Linked DNA regions of Teredinibacter purpureus. The protein of the gene in region 1 binds, or shares a complex with, the protein of each later gene. Links are inferred from orthologs where the notes say so. Each region holds a gene or a part of one and is shown in the gene's direction. Other genes may lie near its edges. The genes, in order: H5647_RS18325 and sdhA.

What was found.
Region 2: the proteins of H5647_RS18325 (region 1) and sdhA are in contact, whole or in part, in a crystal structure (PDB 6C12), measured with the Escherichia coli proteins. The link is inferred for Teredinibacter purpureus from one-to-one orthologs.

What each region holds. Positions count from the first base shown.
Region 1 is NZ_CP060092.1:4,103,089-4,111,684, reverse strand. The notes cover bases 3,232-5,954. They hold H5647_RS18325 (FAD assembly factor SdhE), read left to right. Parts: upstream 3,232-4,328; coding sequence 4,329-4,580; downstream 4,581-5,954. Other genes in these bases: nadB (L-aspartate oxidase), read right to left, coding at 5,094-5,954; H5647_RS18320 (hypothetical protein), read left to right, coding at 4,616-5,083; ygfZ (CAF17-like 4Fe-4S cluster assembly/insertion protein YgfZ), read right to left, coding at 3,233-4,225. Also shown: H5647_RS18340 (insulinase family protein), read left to right, coding at 1-2,213; H5647_RS18335 (HDOD domain-containing protein), read right to left, coding at 2,262-3,104; more of nadB, read right to left, coding at 5,955-6,740; RNA polymerase sigma factor RpoE, read left to right, coding at 7,098-7,679; H5647_RS18305 (sigma-E factor negative regulatory protein), read left to right, coding at 7,912-8,596. UniProt on the Escherichia coli protein: An FAD assembly protein, which accelerates covalent attachment of the cofactor into other proteins.
Region 2 is NZ_CP060092.1:3,037,059-3,045,930, forward strand. The notes cover bases 2,697-5,695. They hold sdhA (succinate dehydrogenase flavoprotein subunit), read left to right. Parts: upstream 2,697-3,309; coding sequence 3,310-5,082; downstream 5,083-5,695. Other genes in these bases: sdhC (succinate dehydrogenase, cytochrome b556 subunit), read left to right, coding at 2,697-2,945; sdhD (succinate dehydrogenase, hydrophobic membrane anchor protein), read left to right, coding at 2,939-3,310; H5647_RS13405 (succinate dehydrogenase iron-sulfur subunit), read left to right, coding at 5,102-5,695. In the rest of the region: H5647_RS13380 (ABC transporter ATP-binding protein), read right to left, coding at 1-137; gltA (citrate synthase), read right to left, coding at 427-1,740; more of sdhC, read left to right, coding at 2,571-2,696; more of H5647_RS13405, read left to right, coding at 5,696-5,806; H5647_RS13410 (2-oxoglutarate dehydrogenase E1 component), read left to right, coding at 6,036-8,872. UniProt on the Escherichia coli protein: Two distinct, membrane-bound, FAD-containing enzymes are responsible for the catalysis of fumarate and succinate interconversion; the fumarate reductase is used in anaerobic growth, and the succinate dehydrogenase is used in aerobic growth.

The sequences.
Region 1 (8,596 bases):
TAGACACCCTATCAGATAAGCCCGGTTCGGTCTTGAATGAGGATTTAGTGGCGTTTTTTGAACGTTATTATTCGGCTAATATTATGAAGCTCGTTATGGTAAGCAATAAAAGCTTAGCGGAGCAAACGTTATTGGCTACAAAACATTTTTCGGCCATTGAAAATAATAATATTGATAAGCCGGCGGTCCCTGTTACAGGTGTAACAGAGGCTCAAATGTCGAAAAAAATTCATTATGCGTCTGTAATGGATTTGAAGATGATAATGCTACGCTTTCCCATGCCGAATAATTCAGAGCTTTGGAAAAATAAACCGAATGAATATGTTAACAGCCTACTGGCATCAGAAGAGCCTGGTACGGTCGCCCAGCAGTTGCGAGAAAAGAATTTGGTGAAGTCGTTGTATGCGCAGGTCGATCCAGTTGCATACGATTACGATGGCAGTTTTGATGTTTTTGTGGATCTTACTGATGAAGGTATGACCAAACGTGATGAGGTTATTGCAGCGATTTTTGCTTATATAGAGCTTATAAAACGCGAGGGCGTAGATAAAAAATATTTTCTTGAGCAGAAGGCGATAAAAGAAAAGAAATTTGCGAATTTAGATATGCAGCAGCCGTTAAAAACGGCCATTCATTTGAGTTCAACGCTACTTCAATATAATCCTGAGTGGGTTATTTCAAACCCGTATGTTTATAGTTCATTTGATGAGTTGGCGGTTAACGATGTTTTATCCTATCTTACGCCAGAAAGGGCACGTATCTGGTACATAAGTCAACATGAACGAGTTGAAAAAGCCATTCCTTACCATGAGGGAGGCTACGCTATTGAGGATATTACGCGTGCCGATATAGCAAAATGGCGTAGCATTGCCGAAACACTTACGTTTAATTTGCCGGCTGAAAATGATTTGTTTTCTAAAGAGGCGGCCATTGTTGAGGCAAGTACAATTAAATCACCAACCCTTTTGAAAGGTAAGGGGCATTCAGAAATTTGGCTAACGCATAGCGATAGCTATCAAGACCAAAAAGGCACGTTAGAGTTTTTGTTGAACAGTGATTTGGGGGCTTCTTCGGTTCAAAATCAAATGCTGGCAAAAATCTTAGTAAAGGTTCTAACCTCTCAGCAGTTGTCGCTTATTGATCGAGCAGGGCAGGCGGGAATTGGGTTGGATTTTGGCTTTAATGGTAATGACCTTACGGTAAGTTTGAGCTTATTTAATGCTAAACATGATGTTTTGGCCCTAAAGGTATTTAAAGCGTTAAGTCAGTGGGATGTCAGTGCTGAAGAGTTCTCGAAAGCGCTAGATTCTTTACGTCAAGATTTGGATAACCGAGAAAAGTCGGCCCCTTATCGTCAAATGTTTGGTTTGTTAAGCCGAGAACTTCTGGCGAACAGTTGGTCTCGGGAAGCAGAAAAGCAAGCGGTAGAAAGCTTAACGCGAGAGCAGCTCGTTGCGTTCCATAAAGGGTTACTCTCGGCGAATCGGTTACGTGTTTTTGCTTATGGTAATTATAGCGAAGAGCGTGTTTTGGCTATAGTGAGCGATGTTGAAGCGTTGCTGCCCCAGCCGAATGTTGACCATGCTTTATTTAAGCGTGCGATTAAGACGCCTGTTGCTGGTGCGTCAACGCATTACAAAGAAGCGTTAACGGGGCATACCGATAATGCGTATGTTCAATTGTTTATTGGGACAGAAAAAACGTACGTTGGCAAAGCGAAAATCATGACGTTGAACGCGCTTACACGTAATGCCTTTTTTACGCAATTACGCACTAACGAGCAGTTGGGGTATGTTGTGGGAACAGCGCCTAAGGTTGTAGATCAATACCCGGGCTTAATGTTTTTTGTTCAAAGTAACAATACCGAGCTGCCAAGTGTAAGCAAACGAATCGACCGGTTTAGACGTGAATTTCTTGCTGAATTAGACAGTATTGATGAGTCTGTGATAGAACAAATAAAACGTTCGCAATTGGAGTTGTTGACAAAGCAACCGCTGGATTTCGGTGAAGAAATGAAGCCTTTAATGGCAGACTTTTATGATGGGCGATTAACCTTTGATTCCAAACAACAGTTGATTGCGGCATTCGAACAGGTTAACAAAGCGAGCCTGATTCAGTTGTATCGAGATTTGATATTGGGAAATGCCGGCCAAAAAATAGTAGTTCAGTTGAAAGGAACAGGTTTTGCCGATACGGCATTCGCACCTAACTAGTTGAGCTCGAGAATCGCCGGTGCAATGTCGGCGATTCTTTCTGCGTGTTTAGCCTTGCAGCATGGCAAGTGCGGCTTCCATTTCCTCGCTTAAATCTTCGGCTTCTGTTGCTTCAATGTTGGGATCTAAATCTAACCGATAAAAGGCTTTTACGGTACTTGTATCGAGATTGGCATAGCGATTGAGCGCTATTGTTGACTGATTTTGTAACATGGCGACCGTCACTAAGTCGGCATAGTCTGCTTTTGCTGTTTCTCGCGTAAAATTGAGGTACTCAATAGGGACATTGCGAATTTCTGTTGGGAACTCCCATGTGGTTAAAATTTTAACGCCAAGTTGGGGGTGTACGGCATCTATTACGCTGTCTAGCGTCATGCTATCGCCCATCAAGTAAGGGTTGTCTTCGGCGTACGATAATATGGGTAATATACCAATCTGGTGGGTTAAGCCGGCCAGTGCGGCTTGGTCGGGGCGTAATTTAGTCCTGTGCTTGCACAGTACGTGGCACATTCCTGCAATCTCGCTCGATCTAGACCATACCTCGCGTAACCGTTTATCAATGAGATCGGAAGTTGCTTGGAACATTTGCTCCATCGCTAGGCCCGTTGCAAGGTTGCAAGTGTATTGCATGCCTAGGCGAGAGAGCGCCATATTTAAGTCCTCTATTTCGCGTGGCGCGCGAAATAGAGGACTATTGGCGACTTTAATAATACGGGCTGTTAGGGCGGCATCGGAGCTAATAACATCACTTAATTGCTTAATACTAGCATCGGCGTCATTGGCCACTTCTCGCACTTTAAGTGCGATTTCGGGTAGCGTGGGCAGCACGAGCTGGTCGCTGTCGATAGCTTTATTGATGTCGTTCGAAACCTTGGTGGCAAGGTCATTCATATTCACATTCCCATTGTGATTGGAGTCAGATAAATGCGAATGTCACCTCAGCCAGCTCCGTCTAATAGGCACGAGGAGTGGTTGTTTAGATGGATATTGCGACGAGGTTGGGGTAGGTGTTCGCTACTCTAAGGTATAGCATAAGGTAACGGCTGCCATGTAAGTTTTGGCTGGGAGCCTAGCGCTAAAACGGCGGAATCTGTGTGAACGGCGAGGTCGTTCACGAGCACTAATAGTAGCCACTGATTATTGTTGCCAGAAAGGCTTTGAATAACAGAACCTAGGCGTTTTCCTGTGTCTTTATCAACGATTTCTGTTCCGTAAATGGGTGAAGATTCGTTGTCGAGTAACGCTGTCGTGGCGCGATAGAGGTGTTTTTTAAGGGTTGCTTTGTAGTGAAGCCGGGCAATGATTTCTTGCCCCGTATAGCAGCCTTTACTGAAAGATACACCGTTAATGAGCTGAAAGTTAAGCTCTTGCGGTAAGAGGGCTTCTACCGTTTCTGCACGGACTTCGGCAATACCTTGTTCAATATTCAGCCGAGACCAGACTGCTTGAGAGGTTAGGTTTAGCCCTTGAGTAATGTGGGGCCATAAATGGTCGAGAGCAGCGGCCTGTGAGGCCCATATTTCGCTGCGGTTTTTGTCTAGGCGCAGAACGGTTAGGCCGTTTTCTGGGTGAGACGTTTCGTTAACGGGCGGCAGCTTTATTGTTGTATTGGGTAGCGTCGACTGATCTGGGTGGTTCAGGCCCATAATCCACGCGGGTGCTAGGGTAAGTTCAACCTTCGAGAAAACACTGTATTTTTTTAATGCGTTTAATGCGTTTTCTGCAATACTGCTGTGCAGGCGTAATCCAATCGTGTTTTCATCAATGCGCGCTGCATAAAAACTACTGTGCATTCGCCCTTTAATATTGCAGTGTGCACCTAGCAGCCAGTGATCTGAGTTCAATTGGCTGATGTCACAAGTGCATTGCCCCTGTAGAAATGTCACCGAGTCAGGCCCCGATACCGTTAATAGGCGGTACTCGCTGAGTATGGCAAGGCAATTTTGGTCTGAGCCAATGCTGGCCGCGTCCAATAAGGGGTGGTTATCTAATCGTTGCTGCCAATTGGTCATAAAGTCCACTGCATGGTTGGTGAGGTTTCGTCGAAAAATTGACGGGCTTGCGTGATACAATTGCGCCGAAATTTTAGAATTCAATTGGTAGGTGTTGTTATTTATGGATCTTAATCGATTACGCTGGGCTGCGCGTCGTGGCATGCTGGAGTTAGATTTAATTTTAGCGCCATTTGTCGAAAACGTATATTCAACGCTCCCGACGGAAGAGCAAGCGTTATTTGAAAAGCTGTTGGAATGCGAAGATCAGGATATGTTTAATTGGTTTTTACAAAAGGGCGAGCCAGATGAAGCCGATATTCGTCAAATAGTGAAAATCGTGAGAAACAATACTGGCCTGCAGCCTGAGGCCTAAGCTATCGTTATTTCGTGCGCGCTAGCCCCAATTTTATGGTAAAGAAATCGTCTGCATTAGTGTTTCGTGTGCATGGTGCGATAGCGCTTAAATGGACTGTTCTTGGTGTGTTCGTTGCTGTTGTTGTGTTAGTTGTTGCATTAGGCACTGTGTGGTGGTTGACGTTGATTGCGTTGATAGGGGTTAGCCTGAGCGCTCTTTATTTGAAGTATGTTTGGTTTGCAATGAGGCGCATTACAGCGCTTAAAATTGATGAGGGCAGGCTGTCGATTCTGCGCGGGAATGACGATCAATTCCTATCTGTGTATATTCAAGAGCTTGTGCTAACGCGATTTTTGGTGATTATTAAATTCCAGTCTCTGGAGTTGTCACGAGGGTCGAGTGCCTCTCTTGTACTAATAAAACAAAGCGTTGAGCAGCCAAGTGATTTTCGAGTGTTGCGTATAGAGCTGAAGCAACTTTCGGCGGAGGCGTTCGAGCCTAGCATAGGCGCAGAAAACTAGGGTTTAAAGTCTAGGTTTTGTGCTCATGATGGACAATAATATTTTGCGCTGCAAAATTCATAGGTACCAGTATTGAATCTTGCGCGAATTCAGCTAAGTCGGGGTAATCTAGAGAATAGTGCAGCCCACGACTTTCTTTTCTTTGCATGGCAGAGCCAATAATGAGTTCAGCTACAACGGCCAAGTTTCGTAGTTCGATTAAATCATTTCCAACCTTGTAGTTAGAGTAGTAATCGTTGATTTCTTTCTGCAGTAATTTGATGCGGTGATTAGCACGCTCTAATCGCTTTTGTGTACGCACGATACCGACGTAATCCCACATAAAACGCCTGAGTTCATCCCAATTGTGAGAAATGACTACGTCTTCGTCGGAGTTGGTGACGCGGCTTGCATCCCACGGAGGGATATCACGAAGCGGAGAAATCTCGTGAAGAGAGGCTTTGATAGCTTTAGCGGCAGATTGGGCGAATACAATGCATTCTAACAATGAGTTGCTGGCCATGCGGTTTGCCCCGTGAAGCCCCGTAAAGGAGGTTTCACCTATGGCATACAGGTTGTGTAGGTCGGTTTGGCCGTGCTCGTTTACCATAACACCGCCACAGGTATAATGAGCTGCTGGTACAACGGGAATGGGTTCTTTAGTGATATCGATACCGTATTCAAGGCACTGCTGTCGTACATTAGGGAAGTGAGACTCAATAAATATTTCAGATTTGTGGCTGATATCGAGGTAAACGCAATCGCTACCCAATCGTTTCATTTCGTGGTCGATTGCACGCGCAACAACGTCGCGCGGGGCGAGTTCTCCCAGTTCATGAAAGCTATCCATAAACCGTTCACCATTGGGTAATAGAAGTTTGCCGCCTTCCCCTCGAACAGCTTCAGTAATGAGGAAGGACTTTGCCTTTGGGTGGTACAGGCACGTGGGGTGAAATTGATTGAACTCCATATTGGCGACGCGGCAGCCTGCACGCCAAGCCATTGCTATGCCATCACCGCTCGCCCCATCGGGATTGGATGAGTAGAGGTAGACCTTACTGGCACCGCCAGTGGCAAGTACAACGGTTTTTGCGGTGAAGGCTTCTACGCTCTCGGTGCTGCGGTTGTATACGTATGCACCAGCACAGCGTAACTTTTTACTGTTGGGGTCGACCTGTTTAACGAGATCCAGCGCGACGTAATGTTCGTGTAGAGCGATGTTGTCGGCTTTATGCACTTTTTCGAGCAGGGTGGTGTGTAGTGCTTTTCCTGTGGCGTCGGCACTATGAATGATGCGACGCTGACTATGCCCGCCTTCTCTCGTGAGATGGAAATCTCCAGACTGCGCTTGTCGGGTAAAGTTAACGCCTAAGTCTATAAGCCACTGAATGGCCGATTTACTATGGCTAATAGTGAATTCAACAGCATCTTTGTGGCATAGCCCCGCGCCGGCATTAAGCGTATCGTTTACGTGAGATTCTATTGAATCACTATCGTCTAAAACTGCTGCGATGCCTCCTTGTGCGTACCAGGTTGAGCCTTCATTAAGTTTGCTTTTGCTGAGTACGGCAATACGAAGGCTAGAGGGAAGATTAAGTGCGAGCGCTAGTCCGGCTGCACCGCTGCCAATAATAAGCACATCATAAGAAGGGTTTGAGATTGATCGAATAGTAGTCATAAAAGTGGGGGGAGCCATTACAAACAGCGTCTACTATACCTTAAGTACTTCATTATTCTGTAATATTCCGGCGGTGATACATTGATTTTTGCGGGAATGTCCTAACCTTAGGGGATAGATGCAGCGCTTGAATTTAAGGTGTTTCTATTTTAGTTAGTGGCGCATGGAACTTTAAGGGTGTTCATTCATCTGAATTGGCATAGCATTTTTTTGTTTTAGAGTTTGTGGGTAATCAACGCGACTAGACGAATGAATAATTGAGCGATCCTCAGTGGAGAGGGTTTCTTCGGTCACTGGATATCAAAGCGATAGAATTTAAGTAAGCCTTCCGGCAGTGAAGGTTTTGGGGAGTAGTCAATGGCGGTGCAACCCGCTTCGCAAACAGATGCACAGCTTGTTGTCCGCGTTCAAAAAGGCGACAAACGAGCATTCGATCTTTTGGTTTTGAAGTACCAACATAAAATATTTGCGATTATCAGCCGTTTTATAAAAGACAGTGCTGAAGTTCAAGATGTCGCGCAAGAAACCTTTATCAAAGCTTATAGAGCGCTACCTAATTTTCGAGGTGATAGCGCGTTTTACACATGGGTTTATCGAATAGCGATCAACACGGCAAAAAATCACTTAGTCTCACGTGGGCGGCGCCCGCCAGCCTCCGATGTCGATGTTGAAGATGCGGAGTACTACAGTGGCAGTGAACAACTGAAAGATCTCGGCTCTCCTGAAGGGCAGCTAATGAGAGATCAGCTGGACGATGTTGTACAAAAAGCCATACGCGACTTGCCGGAAGATTTACGTACGGCGGTAACGCTTCGAGAAATGGAAGGGTTAAGCTACGAAGATATTGCAGAGGTTATGGGGTGTCCCGTGGGCACTGTTCGCTCGCGTATCTTTCGTGCACGTGAATCTATTGATAAACAGATGGCCCATTTGCTATAGGTGGGTATTGAGTGAGTCCGCTGTTTGGTCATTGCTGATAGTCGTGACGCATGGTTCGTTAATAAATGTTGAGATAAGTGAAACAAAATGAGCACACGGTGGTCAGATTGTGTGAGTCCTGAATAGCGGCTGAATAAGGCTACTTTATAGGGCTGATAATCGATAATATTTACCGGTTATTCTCTAAAATAATTGCCGCATTGGCGGTGTAATACTCCAGGCGTTAGTAGATATGACTTCTTCTGCACAGAATGAAAAGCCCGAAACAATGAGCACAGCTATTGGCGAATCTATATCCGCATTGCTGGACGATCAAGGTGATGAACTTGATCTACGGCGTGTACTAAGAGAGTCAGAGCAAAGCGAAAATGTTCGTGCGACTTGGCATCGCTATCACATGGCCAGCGCTGTAATGAAGAACGAGAGCTCTCCATTAATGGGGGTCGATCTTTCCGCTCATATTCGAGCTGAAATTGATTTGGAACCGGCTCACGCCTTATCCTCGCCGTCGGCCAAACGTCGTTGGGTCGATATTATGGCTAAAGGCAGTATTGCTGCGACGGTTGCCTTTGGTTTGTTGGTGGGTGTTCAGCAGTATTCGGGGTTTGGTGCTGGCAATAGTGTTACGGATGGCGCTCTTGCAGAACTGGAGCCTTTCGTTGCGCCCGATTTGAATTCTGCGGTTGTTCCCGCCGGGTTCGATACGCCAACTTTATCGGCTCGTACTGTAAGTACAGCTCACACTGCACAGCAACCGTCCCTGCCTAGAGGTGCAATCACTCAGGCGCTACCCACAACAGGCAGCAAAAGTGCACAAATCGTCGAGGATGCTGAATTACAGGCGCATTTGGACCGTCTTATGATGATCCATGCTGGCCAGGTATCAGACAATAGTGATTTGGGTGTTATTTCGTTTG
Region 2 (8,872 bases), 1.1 Mb from region 1 along the record:
ATTTTCATGATGGTCGTTTTTCCCGCACCATTGTGGCCGAGAAGGCCAACAATTTCTCCCGCTTGAATATCAAAAGAGACGTTGCCGACGGCGGTGAACTCACCGTATCGACGACCGATGTTGTTTGCGTGAATCATTGCGGGTTACCTTTTGCTTTGAGAATTTTTTGTTGAGCCATGAAGTTCACCTGTTAGGTGAGGTAAAACGACGCTTAGTCTTATGCTCGGTTAAATATTGCAGGTGGGGTATTGGGTAACATAACACGAGACAGAGTTTAGAGCGTTACATTGACCGTTGAGTTTCATCTGAATGGCTATTCAGTATGGCGTTAGCGTTAGATAGTGATTTGCTTGGGGTATTTCAATACCCATAAAAAAAGCCGCGAGTTTACACTGGCGGCTTTGGGTGTTTATACGAACGGATGGTTTAGAATATAGACGGGTTCGCGGGTGGTCGTGTCGCACGTTCAGGGAAGTCGCGAGTGGTAGCACCTTTGTAGAGTTGGCGCGGGCGGCCAATTTTATAGCCGTCGGTGATCATTTCGTGCCAGTGAGCTATCCAGCCAACCGTTCGACCTGTTGCAAAAATAACGGTGAACATGTCGGTAGGAATACCGATGGCCTTCATAATAATCCCAGAATAGAAATCTACGTTAGGGTAGAGTTTCTTTTCGATGAAGTAGGGGTCTTCCAGTGCAATTTGCTCTAAGCGCTTAGCTATTTTTAATAGGGGGTCGTCACCTAGGCCTAGTTCTTCTAGTACTTCATCGCAGGTTTCTTTCATTACGGTGGCGCGAGGGTCGAAGTTTTTGTAAACCCTATGCCCGAACCCCATTAGGCGGAAGGGGTCATCTTTGTCTTTTGCGCGAGCAACAAACTTATCGATGTTCTTCTCGTCGCCAATCTCTTCAAGCATGTTTAAAACGGCTTCGTTGGCGCCGCCGTGTGCGGGCCCCCATAAGGTGGCAATACCAGCCGCAATACAGGCAAAGGGGTTGGCGCCTGATGAACCTGCTAAGCGAACGGTGGACGTTGAGGCGTTTTGTTCGTGATCGGCGTGTAGTAAGAATATGCGATCCATTGCGCGGGCAATAACAGGGTTTACGTCGGGGTCATTGCACGGTGAGCCAAACATCATATGTAAAAAGTTTTCGGCGTATCCCAAATTGTTGTCTGGATACATGAAAGGCTGGCCTTGAGAGTGTTTGTAACACATCGCTGCGAGGGTTGGCATTTTGGCGATTAAGCGGTGTGCGGATATGATGCGATGGCGCGCGTTATTGATATCGAGAGAGTCATGGTAAAAAGCCGATAATGCTCCGACTATGCCGCACATCATTGCCATAGGGTGGGAATCGTAATGAAAACCACGAAAGAAGCGTGAGATCGATTCATGAACCATTGTGTGGTTTGTAATAATGTTAACGAATTCGCTGTATTCGCTTTCTGATGGTAGTTCGCCGTGCAACAATAAATAACAGCTTTCCAAATAATCGGAATTTTTTGCAAGGGTGTCGATGGGATATCCGCGGTGTAAAAGTACACCCTTGTCGCCATCAATATAAGTGATTTTAGATTCGCAAGACGCGGTAGAAACAAAACCGGGGTCGTATGTGAAGTAGCCTTTGCCTGTTAAGGCTCGCACGTCGATAACTTCTGGGCCAGTGGTACCGGCATATACCGGTAACTCAATGGTTTCGCCCAGGCCATCGACCGTTAAGCTTGCTTTCTTATCAGTCATATTGGACTCCTGTGTAACAAGTAATGTGCTCTAAATCTTAGAACAAGAACACATTTAATCTGAATTTGCGTAGCTGCTTGGTGCGCAGACACATGAGGTGCGAATCGAGCACGTGTAATAACTCGCCGCTTATTTTCATTATTGGTCAGTATATTTCACCTGAAGTACTTCGCAGCAGTGGACATTAGTATAATGCTGCCGCTGTGTTGGGCTGTACAAAGTTAGATCGATTAGAGGGTGTTGGTCAATAAGTAGACATTGATGAGCGCCTCTAGCGAGAGTTATCCCTGCGAAGAGGCATGATTATAGAGAATTTTGCTCTCTTAAGTGTAGTCTTGCGCTGAGCAGAATCAAAAAAACCTGCTTTAATAAAAAAGGAATGGTTGATTTTTAGTCTTTATGTTCCGTTATGGTGAACATTTTGTTTATTTGTCCAATGTGGTGCGTATAGTGCTATGCATAGGATTAATATTGTGCCTTAAGTGCTTATAAATAATTGTAATTTTACTGTCGTCTAACTATAATTTCGCGCGTTTCCAAAGGCGCGCTCGCGCAAGGTTGTGGCGCGTTAATCGTTAAAATCGCCTTCCCTAACACATTCAGTAAACTCGACTTGCTTCGCCAATGGTTTTATTGGTACCGGCCCTTCGCAGTCTGTCTGCCCGTAGCTCCGAGTACGGCAAATTTAGTTTTGTCTGAGTGTGTAAGTGGTTGTTATCGGTTTGTTATCGGCAGCGTTGTCAATTGGCCGTTGTTGCGAGCAGCGAAGCTAATGGAAAGTGGCCGAACAAATTTTATTCTAACCCTGGTAACCAAGGTGCAACACGACTGTGAATAAGAACAGACCTGTTAATCTGGATCTCTCAACTATTAAGTTTCCTGTAACGGCAATTGTCTCCATATTGCATCGCGTCTCCGGTGTGGTAATGCTAGGCGGTGTGATCGTATTGCTTTATATGCTTGATATGAGTTTGTCCTCCGAAAAATCCTACGACGAATTAGCAAGCTTGATGGCGCTGCCATGGGCAAAACTAATTTTATGGGCTGTGCTATCTGCACTGGCTTATCACTTTGTTGCCGGTGTTAGGCATCTTATTATGGACTTAGGTGTAGGTGAGTCACTAGAAGGTGGAAAGCTTGGCGCCAAGATCTCCATATTCCTTTCTGTTGTGTTAATCATTTCTGCGGGGTTCTGGGTATGGTAACGGCCGTAACAACTTGGGGGCGCAGCGGCCTCTACGACTGGCTCGTGCAGCGTTTTAGTGCTGTTGTTCTTGCCGCTTATACTGTTTTGGTGGTGGGCTTTATAGTGTTTCATCCGGGCATGACGTTTGATGACTGGTCGGGATTGTACGGCCAGCTGTGGATGCGCGTATTCAGCCTTTTAGTTTTAGTGTGCACTATCGCGCATGGTTGGATTGGTTTGTGGGGTGTTCTCACAGACTATGTCACAACACGTATGATGGGTCGCTCTGCTTTAGCGCTACGTATGTTTATATTATTTTTCTATGCACTAATCAATGTTGGTTTCCTCGTTTGGGGCGTTGAGATTTTGTGGGGGTTCAATTAATGGGTAACATCCGAACAATTTCATTCGACGGTATTGTGATTGGTGGCGGTGGCGCAGGTATGCGTGCAGCGTTACAGATGGCGCAATCAGGTTTTAAGACCGCCGTGGTCACTAAGGTCTTTCCTACACGGTCTCATACGGTATCGGCTCAAGGCGGTATTACTTGCGCTATTGGTAGCTCAGACCCAGAAGATGATTGGCGCTGGCATATGTATGACACCGTTAAAGGCTCCGATTATATTGGCGATCAGGATGCCATTGAATATATGTGTTCGGTAGGCCCAGAGGCGGTCTTTGAGTTGGAACATATGGGCTTGCCGTTTTCTCGTACAGACGATGGTCGTATATACCAGCGGCCGTTTGGGGGGCAATCTAAGGACTTTGGCCGAGGTGGTCAGGCGGCTCGGACGTGCGCAGCGGCAGATCGTACGGGTCACGCTTTATTGCATGCGCTTTATCAAGGCAATGTTAAGAACGACACCGTTTTCTTGAATGAGTGGTTTGCTGTTGATTTAGTTAAAAACCAAGATGGCGCGGTATGTGGTGTTATCGCTATTAATATGGAAGACGGTGAAGTCGTCTATATCAAGTCTAAAGCCACGGTTCTTGCAACGGGTGGTGCCGGTCGAATATTTGCTTCTACTACCAATGCACATATCAATACCGGTGACGGTATTGGCATGGCGCTGCGTAGTGGTTTTCCTGTGCAAGATATTGAAATGTGGCAGTTCCATCCAACAGGTATTCACGGTGCTGGTGTGTTAGTTACTGAAGGCTGTCGAGGCGAAGGTGGATATCTTGTCAACAAAGATGGTGAGCGTTTTATGGAGCGCTATGCGCCGAACGCGAAAGATTTGGCCGGTCGTGATGTAGTTGCTCGCTCTATGGTATTAGAAATATTGGCGGGGCGTGGCTGCGGTGAAAATGGCGATCATGTGTTTTTAAAGTTGGATCACTTGGGCGCCGATACTCTTAATCAGCGTTTGCCGGGGATCTTAGAGCTTTCTAGAACATTTGCGCATGCAGACCCCATTAAAGAACCTATTCCTGTTGTTCCAACGTGCCACTACATGATGGGCGGTATTCCCACCAATGTTAATGGCCAAGTGCTAACGCAGAATGAAAAAGGCGAAGACACCGTTGTTGAAGGCTTCTACGCATGTGGTGAAGTTGCTTGTGTATCGGTTCACGGCGCTAACCGTTTAGGCGGTAATTCATTACTGGATCTTGTGGTGTTTGGGCGCGCTTCTGGTCTCTATATTGAGAAAGCATTACGCGAGGGTATTGAGCTTAGAGACCCCAGCGCGTCAGATATGGATGCCGCGATGTCTCGATTGAACAAGGTTAATACAAGTACTTCCGGTGAGAATGCAACAGTTCTTCGGGCTGAGCTGCAAGCTATCATGCAAAATCACTTTGGTGTTTTCCGTAAAGGTGAGTTTATGCAGGAAGGTATTAAAAAGTTGGCGGCGTTACGTTCTCGTATTGAAAACGTATCGTTATCAGATAAAAGTAACGCCTTTAATACTGCGCGTATTGAAGCGTTGGAAGTTCAAAACCTATTTGAAGTTGCTGAGGCCACGGCTATCGCAGCCGAAGAGCGAAAGGAGTCTCGTGGTGCGCATGCAAGGGAAGATTTCCAGGAACGCGACGATAAAAATTGGTTGTGCCACTCCATGTACTTCCCTGGAGAAAAGCGTGTGACTAAGCGTGACGTGAATTTCACGCCGAAAACAATGGAAGCCTTCGAACCTAAAGTTCGTACCTACTAGAGATAGGGTGCAAAAGACTATGCTGAAAGTTGAAGTTTATCGCTACAATCCTGAAACGGACAAAGAACCCTATATGCAAACCTATGAGCTAGATACTCAAGGTAGAGACCTTATGGTCTTGGACGTGTTAGAAATGCTGAAGGGGGAGGATCCCTCTCTAACGTTCCGACGTTCTTGTCGAGAGGGCGTTTGTGGCTCTGATGGTGTGAATATTTCAGGTAAAAATGGGCTAGCCTGTGTAACGCCATTATCGGAATGTGTCAAAAAGAACAAATTGGTATTGCGTCCACTACCTGGCTTGCCCGTTATTCGTGATTTAATCATCGATATGAGTCAGTTTTATGCTCAATTTCGTAAGGTTGACCCTTTTCTTCAAAATGACGCTCCAGCACCGGCAATTGAGCGGCTTCAGTCTCCTGAAGAGCGCGAAAAGTTAGACGGGCTATATGAGTGTATTTTGTGCGCTTGCTGTTCAACAAGTTGCCCGTCATTTTGGTGGAACCCCGATAAATTTATTGGCCCTGCAGGCTTGTTGCAGGCCTATCGGTTCTTGGCCGATAGTCGTGATACGGCTACTGAGGAGCGTCTAAGTAAATTAGATGACCCGTTTAGTGTATTCCGCTGTCATGGCATCCAAAACTGTGTTGATGTATGCCCGAAGGGCTTAAATCCTACACGCGCCATCGGTCATATCCGAAGCATGCTGTTGCATCGTGGCACTTAGAAGGCTCAATTGACCGGAATGGTTAAATTGAAGGGGTAGGGTGTCGGTATGGCACCTGCTCAATTTAAGTTGGCGGAGCTTAGTGGTTTTCACTACTTCGGTTTCTTCGATAATAGAGATTCGAGTTTTTGTACTGATTAGCTTGAGCGCTAATTTGAATGAAAAATGATTATTGAGTTCGTGCTTGCACTCTTAACTTCGCAAGCTTTTCTACGCGGTGACTAAAACCATGCAAGAAAGTTTAATGGAGGCACTCTGGAAAACGGGCCACATATCCGGTAGCAATGCTGCATACGTGGAAGACGTTTACGAGTCATATTTACAGGACCCTAACTCTGTGCCGGAAGAGTGGCGAGAGTATTTCGAAAAGCTTCCCACCGTTAATGGTGGTACAGGGGTTGATGTACGCCATTCTGAAATTATTGAATATTTTGAATTACTGGGTCGTAACCGCGCTCGCCCAATGGTTGCCCCAGGTGAAGGTGCTGCCAATATTGCCCATGAGCGTAAGCAAGTTGAGGTTGTTCAGCTGGTTAATGCTTATCGGTTAAGTGGCCATCAAAAAGCCAAGTTAGACCCTTTAAACTTACGCGAAAGACGCAGCCCGCAAGATCTTGATTTGGGGTTTCATGGTCTAAACACAGCAGATCTAGATTCTGTGTTTCAAACCGGCGATTTGTCGTTTGGTTATCAAGAAGCCTCTCTTAGCGAAATTATTTCCGATTTGGAGAAAACATACTGCGGTACGATCGGTGCCGAAGTTATGCATATCACGAATTATGAAGAGCGTAGGTGGTTGTTGCAGCGCTTAGAGGGCAGTCGATCTTGTCCTGATTTTGGCGAGAAAACAAAGCTTCATTTGCTGCGTCGATTGACCGCTGCTGAAGGGTTGGAACGCCATTTAGACAGTAAGTACCCTGGAACGAAACGTTTTGGTCTTGAAGGTGGTGAGAGCCTAATACCGTTATTGGATACGCTCATTAATCGTTGTGGCGGCTATGGGGCAAAAGAAATGGTTATTGGAATGGCTCACCGTGGCCGTCTCAATACGTTAGTAAATGTTTTAGGTAAAAACCCTGTTGCGTTATTTGATGAATTTGAAGGTAAGAAGTTAGTCGATACTTCTGGTGATGTTAAGTACCACCAGGGTTTCTCTTCGAATGTTATGACGCCCGGTGGCGAAATGCACCTTGCTCTGGCCTTTAACCCATCTCACCTTGAAATTGTTGCGCCTGTTGTAGAAGGTTCTGTTCGAGCACGACAAGATCGTCGATTTGACACTAAGGGTAACAACGTTGTCCCCGTTGTGATCCATGGCGACGCTGCGTTTGCTGGGCAGGGTGTTGTGATGGAAACATTCCAAATGTCACAAACTCGCGCCTACAAAACTGGCGGTACGATGCACCTGGTTATTAATAACCAAGTAGGTTTTACTACTAGCCTGAAAGAGGATTCTCGTTCTACCGAGTATGCAACAGACGTTGCTAAAATGATCGAAGCCCCAATCTTTCACGTCAATGGCGATGATCCAGAGGCCGTAGCGTTTTTAGCGAATTTGGCGGCAGATTACCGTAACGAGTTTGCAAAAGATGTTGTCGTGGATTTAGTGTGTTATCGCCGTCGCGGACACAACGAGACGGATGAGCCTTCTGCTACGCAGCCTCTAATGTATAAAGCTATTCGAGCGCAAAAAACAACGCGTACGCTTTATGCCGAACAGTTGGTGAACGAAGGTGTTTTAAGTGCAGAAGAATCCAATACGATGTCTAACGATTATAGGGCAGCATTGGATCGTGGAGAGCACGTTGCACAAGGTCTTGTCAGCGAGCCAGATTCTTCCTTGTTTGTTGATTGGGCTCCCTATATTGGCCATGATTGGCAAACACCTTACGATAGTACTTATCCCATTCAAGAGCTACAGGCGCTCGCTGAACAAATAAGTCATATTCCTGATGGCGTTCAAGTACAGCGTCAAGTATCAAAAATATACGACGATCGGCGGAAAATGGCTGGTGGTGCATTACCCATTAATTGGGGTATGGCCGAGACGCTTGCCTACGCGACCTTGTTAAAACAAGATTACGCTATACGTTTGACCGGGCAAGATGTCGGTCGAGGTACGTTCTCGCACCGTCATGCTGTGATCCATAATCAGAAAGATGGTGAAAGTTATATTCCTTTGCAGAATGTAAAGCCCGACCAACCAGAATTTGATATTTACGACTCTTTCTTGTCAGAAGAAGCGGTATTGGCTTTTGAGTATGGTTACGCTACAACAACGCCTGGCAAAATGGTTATTTGGGAAGCGCAATTTGGTGATTTCGCAAACGGCGCACAGGTCGTTATCGATCAGTTTATTACCAGTGGCGAACATAAATGGCAGCGCTTATGTGGTTTAACTATGTTACTGCCGCACGGTTATGAAGGGCAGGGGCCAGAGCATTCGTCTGCACGTTTAGAACGATTTATGCAGCTTTGTGCCGAGCATAATATACAAATTTGTATACCGACGACTCCTGCGCAGGTTTATCACATGTTACGTCGCCAAGCGATTCGTTACATGCGTAGGCCACTTGTTGTTATGAGCCCAAAATGGATTCTTCGGCATAAGTTAGCGACCTCTTCGTTGGAAGAGCTGGCCAACGGCACCTTCCAGAGCGTGATTAGCGATGAAAAAGTAGCCGGTGAAAATGCCAAGCGCGTAATTTTGTGCAGCGGTAAAGTTTATTATCATTTGCTCGAAGCTCGTGAGGAGCGCGAACAAGATGACGTGGCTCTGGTGCGCATAGAGCAGTTATATCCTTTTCCTGAAGAAGATCTGCGGGTTGCGTTGAAACCTTACGGGCATGTTAATGATGTCGTATGGTGTCAAGAAGAACCCATGAATCAGGGCGCATGGTATGCCAGTCAGCACCGTATGCGAAGGGTGGTTGAACGCGTTAACGAAGATGCATACTTGCGTTATGTTGGTCGTGCGTCATCGTCAGCTCCTGCGGCAGGTTATATGTCGACCCACCTAGATGAACTGAATAAATTTGTAAATGCAGCATTGGATACGAGTGTTTA